Regions from separate parts of the Mesorhizobium sp. M0030 genome, predicted to be linked through region 1. Evidence: riboswitches for the same ligand, from Rfam matches in the RefSeq annotation. Region 1 holds a riboswitch; each other region holds the start of a gene.
What was found. A riboswitch is a leader RNA that binds a small molecule or an ion and turns the genes downstream of it on or off. The one in region 1 is predicted to bind cobalamin.
Positions count from the first base shown of each region.

Region 2: linked by a shared signal. The riboswitch ahead of NKJ80_RS02110 (aromatic ring-hydroxylating oxygenase subunit alpha) and the one ahead of NKJ80_RS27985 (CbtB domain-containing protein) in region 1 are both predicted to bind cobalamin.
Region 3: linked by a shared signal. The riboswitch ahead of metE (5-methyltetrahydropteroyltriglutamate--homocysteine S-methyltransferase) and the one ahead of NKJ80_RS27985 (CbtB domain-containing protein) in region 1 are both predicted to bind cobalamin.

Region 1 covers NZ_JAMYVE010000018.1:943-3,204, forward strand. The annotation lists gene cobU (bifunctional adenosylcobinamide kinase/adenosylcobinamide-phosphate guanylyltransferase) at 1-367, opposite strand, end outside; gene NKJ80_RS27980 (CbtA family protein) at 360-1,163, opposite strand; gene NKJ80_RS27985 (CbtB domain-containing protein) at 1,179-1,358, opposite strand; cobalamin riboswitch at 1,395-1,589, opposite strand; gene NKJ80_RS27990 (gamma-glutamylcyclotransferase) at 1,657-2,262, opposite strand, start outside.
Region 2 covers NZ_JAMYVE010000001.1:455,711-457,972, forward strand. The annotation lists gene NKJ80_RS02105 (FAD-binding oxidoreductase) at 1-142, opposite strand, end outside; gene NKJ80_RS02110 (aromatic ring-hydroxylating oxygenase subunit alpha) at 180-1,427, opposite strand; cobalamin riboswitch at 1,545-1,746, opposite strand; gene NKJ80_RS02115 (DUF680 domain-containing protein) at 2,246-2,262, shown strand, end outside.
Region 3 covers NZ_JAMYVE010000025.1:8,394-10,655, reverse strand. The annotation lists cobalamin riboswitch at 571-772, shown strand; gene metE (5-methyltetrahydropteroyltriglutamate--homocysteine S-methyltransferase) at 864-2,262, shown strand, end outside.

The sequences.
Region 1 (2,262 bases):
AGACCACGAACCACGGCCCGCGCGGCCGCGAAAGCACATCGGCCAGCCGCCGGCACTCCCCCTCTAGATCATGATCGGCCAGCATATGATTGGTCAGCCAAAGCGTCAGGCAGTCGACAAGCACCGGCTGGTTGTCCGGCAATGCCTCGAGCGCACCGGCAAGATCAAGCGGGGCATCGATGGTCGCCCATCCCTCGCCGCGGCGCGAGCGGTGTTGCGCGATGCGCTCGCGCATTTCGCCGTCATAGGCTTGCGCGGTGGCGATATAGGCCCATGGCGGCGGCAACGCCGTCGCCAAAGTTTCGGCATGCGCGCTCTTGCCGGAGCGCGCACCGCCGATGATGAAGGTCAAACTGCGATCAGGCAAAGCTGTCGCGCAGGCTGGTCGCGGTGCCGGTGAAGCGCGAGTGCACTATGCCGACAACTGCGCCGAGCACCAGCCAGAACACCAGATTGGTCAGCGTCACCGCCACCACGAACTGATGATGCAGGCCCTCCGGGATCGGCGTTACGAAACTGTCAGGCTGCGGCGCGCCGACAATATGCGGGGCGACGATCAGGACGACGGCGAGCACGGTCAGGGGCGCCGACGTGCGGAAGGTGATAAGGGCAAGACCGATCGCCGTTGTCATCACCGTTGCCCACCACCAGATCTGGCGCTGCATGAGATCGGCCGCCGGCATTGCCGGCAGTTCCGGCGGCAGGCCGAGGCCCGGCGCCAGCGTGAACACGGCAAAGCCGGCCAAGCCCCAGAACACGCCCTGGCGCCAGCTGCCGATGCCGCCGGCGAACTCGGAAACCGCCACCAGGACCAGCGCGAAGCCGATGCCGGTGACGATATTGGCGACGACACTGAAGGCGAAACGCTCGAAGCCGTCGGCCGGCGCCCAGCCTTCGTCCTCCGCCGGCGCGGCTGCTTCAGCCGGTGCTGCGCTGCTCACCGCATTTTCCGCCGGCGCGGCGGTGCTCATGGCATCGGTGTCCGCAGCGTTGGCGGCGGGCGCCGCGGCATGCTGATGCTCATGGCCGCCACCAGCCTTTTCGTAGACCTCCGCCTTGAGGATCAGCGGCACGGTGGCGTAGGCCTGCATGCAGGCGAGAGCGACACCCGCCACGAGCCCTGCGATCGCCGCGATGAACACGACGTTGCGAAACAGGTTCATGATGTCAGATCCTCGTCAGTGGCAGGGAAACGCCATCGAATGGCGATAGTCGTGCGCCGCATTGTGGACCGCATCGATATGCGAGAAACCGACAACGCCGACGACGAAAATGCCCAGAAACGCGCTAAGCACGAGCTGCATGAAGCGCGACTGCGAGGAGACGGATGCGCCGAGGGAGACGGAAGCGGTATTCATATCTTGTCCTTTCGCCCTCCACCCGAGGGCATCGAAGTCAGTTCCCTGTCGCCGGCAGGTCTCCTGGCTCGCGGATCAGCGCCCTTCCCCACCTTCCCGAGGAAAAATCCTCAGTGGCTTGGAGAGGACTACCGCACACAGTTGCGGGGGCAGCCACGGCATTGGGCAACAAGTCAGCCCTCACCGCATTCCCTCTTGGTCCCTAACGGAACCGACGACATGCATGACTATAGGCTGAAACGGCCGCATCCGGCAAACCAAATTCCGCCGGCCAACAGCGCGAATGCGCCATGCGGCGTTACGGGTTCAACGCGGTGATCCGCTCGGCAACCAGCCGCTGCAGCCGCCACAGATGGCGATCGTGAATGCCGCGCTCTTCAAGGTTTTTCACCGTGTTGTAGAGATAGTCGGCGCCCGATCCCCAGTGCCCGCAGGACGTGGCCAGCCTTTCGACGATCTTGCCTTCGTCGAGCGGGCCGGAATAGGTCAGGCCGTTGCGGTTGATCACGAAGGCCAATGCCCTGAGCGGTCCGGCCTCGCTTGCAAGCTTCAGCATGCGCGGCCGGTAGCTTGTCGGCTTCAGCGTGACTTCGCGCCGGAAAAGCCGGCCCAACTGCTCGCGCCGGTTATTGTCGGTCAGCCGAAAGGCGACGCCCTTGCATTGTCCGCCACGGTCCAGCGCCATCATCAGGCCGGGGCTGACCTTGGTGCCGCGCCAGCGCGTCATGTTCATGCAAAAGGACCGATGCCAGCCGCGCGCCAGCGCAACGCGGTCCTCGACATAATCTATTTCCGGTTTCCAGATCAGCGATCCATAGCCGAACAGCCATAGCGGTTCGCTATCCGGGAGTTCGACCTGCAATTCATCCAGAAGCGCGTCATAGTCGGCTTCATCGAGATGCAT
Region 2 (2,262 bases), on a different contig from region 1:
ACCAGGTCTGGTTGTCGGAGCGGAAGGTGAAGGTCTTGACGTCGGGCGCCTCGTCGCTGACGCCGATCACTTCCAGCACCTGCAGCCTATCGTTCCACGGCGCCATCTGGTCAAGATGGCGATACAGCCCAAGATCCGTCATCGCATTCATCCTCTGGTCCCTCTTCGCCTGCTCCAGCTCACGCGACGCTGCGTAGCGCCGGCCGGCCGCCTTCGGCAAGGCGCGGGCCGATGAAGGCCGCGTACCATTCGACGAACTGGATCACGCCGCCCTCGTGCAGCTCCGAATAGGGGCCGGGCTCATAGGCCGGAGACAGGATGCCAAAGGCGTTTTCCTCGACGATGCGGCGGTCCTGGTCGTTGGTCTCGGTCCAGACATGGGTGAGCTCCTCAAGGTTGTAGTCGACCCCCTCGACCGCATCCTTGTGCACCAGCCACTTGGTCGTCACCGCGGTTTCGGTGGCGCTGATCGGCAGCACCCGGAAGGTGACCGCATGGTCGATCAGTATGTGGTTCCAGGTCGTCGGATAGTGGTAGTGCATCAAGGTGCCGATGCGGTCGGCGGCAACAGTGTCGGACAGGTTCTTCGTCACCGCGCGCTTTCCCGACATCGTGTAGCTGACGGCATCGCGCAGCAGCGGCGCGCGGGTGGCGCGGTATTGCCCGGCCGGATCGATGCGGAACTTGCTCGGCAGGCCCGCCGCCTCGCATTTCGCCCAGTGCGCCAGCATCTCCGGATCGCTGTCGGCGCCCTGCACGCCGGTCACCGTCGGCGCTTCGGGGAATGTCTTGCACAGCTCTGGATGATTGCCGGCGCAGTGATAGCATTCGCGGTTGTTTTCCCAGACCAGCTTCCAGTTGCCCTTCTCGATGATGGTGCTCTCGAAGGCGACCTTGGCTTCATTCAGCCGGTGCGGCTTGAGGTAGGGCTCTATCATGGCGCGCATCGGGGCAAAGTCGGCAGGTTCTTTTGCCAGGCAGATGAAGATGTAGCCGCCGACGCTCTCGCAGGCGACGGGCTTCAGGCCGAACTGGCTCTTGTCGAAACCGTCGGCCATCTGGCGGGCAAACAGCAGCCGGCCGTCAAGCTCGTAGGTCCACTGGTGATAGGGGCAGACAAGCTTTGCCGCCATGCCCTTCTCAGTGTTGCAGACACGGCTGCCGCGATGGCGGCAGGAATTGTGAAAGGCGTTGATGTTGCCCTTCTGGTCGCGGACCAGCACCACCGGATAATCGCCGATCTGCACGGTGATATAGCTGCCGGGCTTCGGCAGTTCGCAATCATGGCCGATGAACAGCCAGTCGCGATACCAGATAAGCTCCATGTCGAGCTTGAAATAGTCCGGGTCGGTGTAGAAGGGCTGTTCCAGCGAAAAGCCTTGCTTGCGGCCGTTCAGGAGCCTCAACATGTCGTTGCGCGTATCCATAGTTCTGTCCTCGTGGTTTAAGGACTGAACTTGGTGGTGATGGAGGAAGGATCGGACGCAGGCCGGCGCGGCGCCGGACATGCACTATCCACCTCTTGACCGCCCACCGCGATCAGTCGAGTCTATGCATCTCGGGCTGGTTTCCGGGCTTTGGAGTTGTCCTTGCGGACCATCGCGACACCTTCCCAGGCTGCTGCCCAGTGGTCTCCCGTTGCGACTTCAACTCCACCACCGTTGCGGGGGCAGCGCCGGATTCTGACCGGCTTCCCAATTCTCCGCTGCGTCGTCACGAAGCGGCACCTGAGATGCGATCATCTAATCACGGCAGCGATCGCGACGTCGGCATGAAAGCGACATCATATCCATGCGGCGCGACACGCGCGGCATACGCCCCGCCGACCACCGAAGGGCTGAGATCCTGTCTTGCGGCGCTATCATCGCCGTTTCGAATCGCTGCGGATCCAGTTCCGATCGGGGGCAAAAAGGGCTCAACGGTATCGAAAAGTTACTATTAGCAATCTCTAATCGAACCGAACGGTTCGTTTCTGTTGACAATGCGTGCAGGACGGTGTGAACGACGGCCCGGAAACCGACACCGGAGCGAACCACTCGGTTCGACATAAGCAACTGAAAACAATGCGATAAATGACCATAGAGGAACTTCCTGGCACAATTTCAAGGTGCAGGACCGTGGTCCACACGGAACAACTTCGTGATTGGCAACCAGCCTATGGCTTTCCCACATCGGGGCTGTCCGAACGACGCGAATTCCTCCCAAGACACGCCGCTAGACGGACAGACAAACTGGAGTACTAAAAATGAAAAAGATCATCCT
Region 3 (2,262 bases), on a different contig from region 1:
ATGACCGCAGTGGCGGAACTGTGTCAAAGCTCGCTGATAGCGACAGCCATTCGCTTCGGAGAACTGACCATGCTGCTGCCGTGAAGCTCGCTGGAGGAGCGGTGCAAGGCGTGCTTGCCATGACGGCATTCACCGTCATCCAGATCGTCACCAGCATTTTCCAGAAGCTCAGCTTGGGGAAGGCCAGTAAGGTTCCTGAGGTAACGGAGAACTCGCGGCGTCCGTCGGACTTGACTTGCGATCACGTCCCACGATGCCGAATGCGGGCAACTAACCAGCCGCCCTACTGACGCGATCATCGCAGTGGCGGAACTGTGTCAAAGCTCGCTGGGATCTTCTGCATTCTAACGACGTTGTCACGCGCTTGAAGTCTCGTCCGAGATCCTTCATGGGCGACCTGCGAGGGATGTCGCAGCCCGACAGGAATCCATTAGTTGGACAATGCTGGCAGCGCAGCAGCGCCGCCAAGGGCGACTGGCTATTTCACCAATGTTAGACAAACGTAAAAGCGCGATCGCATAACGACATAAACATTTCGTTATGCGTCATTGACAAGAGAGCGGATTGTTGTGATTGTCTGCGTGTCGTGGTTCTTCGCGTGCGGCGCTGCCGCAGCGAAGCTAAGAGGGAAGCCGGTGCGATGCCGGCGCTGCCCCCGCAACTGTTAGCGGCGAGTCAACCCACTCATGTCACTGAGGCGAATACCCTCGGGAAGATGGGTAGAGGCTATGACCCCGCGAGCCAGGAGACCTGCCACGACGAATTACGTCCACGGGCGGGGTGTCTCGGTGGCCGCTGCAACCGGCGTGCCGGCCTGCTAGCGCCTTCCTTGTCACCGACGCCCCCAACCATCGGGGTATGACATGACTGTCTCTCAGCAAATTCCTGTAGCAACGCTCGGCGTGCCGCGCTTCGGTCGTCGGCGAGAACTGAAATTCGCCCTTGAAAGCTACTGGTCCGGAAAATCGTCCGCTGGCGACCTTCTTGGGACGTCGAAGGCACTCCGTGCCGCTAGCTGGGAGGAGCAGCGCGATCGCGGCGTGTCAAAAATCCCCTCGAACGACTTCTCGCTTTACGACCATGTGCTCGACACCGCAGCCACGGTCGGCGCCATTCCATCCCGGTACGGTTGGAATAGCGGCGAGGTCCCACTTGACATCTACTTCGCAATGGCGCGCGGCAACCAGGGTCAGACGGAGGATTGTGGACACGCTGGTCACCAGGAGGCGGCTCATGGACCTGGTGTAGCCGCGATGGAAATGACCAAGTGGTTTGACACCAACTACCACTACATTGTGCCGGAGCTCCATGATGATCAGACGTTCGCCCTCTCGTCAACGAAGCCGGTCGATTACTTCCTCGAGGCTAAAGCTCTCGGCATTCACACACGCCCAGTCATCCTTGGACCCATCACCTTCCTCAAGCTGGCGAAATCGCCTGCCGAAGGGTTCGGTCCCATCGCGCTCCTACCGCAGCTGCTGCCCGTTTACGAGCAGCTCCTGCAGAGGCTGAAGCTGTCGGGAGCCGACTGGGTCCAGATCGATGAGCCAGCGCTTGTCCTCGATCTGAACCCGAACGAACGAGCTGCGTTCGAATTCGCCTATGGCCAGCTGTCGAAAGCCGCGCCCGAGCTGAAGATCATGCTGGCTACGTATTTCGGGTCGCTGGGAGACAATCTCGAAACCGCGGTTTCTCTGCCCCTGGCCGGCCTGCATATTGATCTCGTGCGCGCTCCCGAGCAGCTGGAAACGGTGGGTCGGCTCGCTCCGAAGGATCTGGTGCTCTCGCTCGGCTTGATCGATGGCCGCAACGTCTGGCGTGCGAACCTGCCCGCCATTCTCGACCGCATCAAACCGATCGTCGCCGGCTGGCCCTTGGACCGCGTCGAAATCGCGCCTTCTTGCTCGATGCTGCATGTGCCGATTGACCTGCGCATGGAGACGGAACTCGAGGCCGACATCAGGTCGTGGCTCGCCTTCGCGGCCCAGAAGACCGACGAGCTGGTCTTGCTGGCCCGGGCCCTGTCCCAAGGCAGGGATGCGGTGGCAGGCGCGTTGAAAGCGACTGCCGAGGCTGCCGCCACTCGCTTGACGTCCACGAAGATCCATGATCCGCTTGTTGAGGGGCGGATCGCCAGCATTGACCATAGCATGAAACGACGGGAGAGCGCTTTTGGCGAGCGCTCCAGAGTCCAGGCCGGCACGCTCGGGCTGCCGCCGTTCCCGACGACGACAATCGGGTCCTTCCCGCAGACGCCGCAGG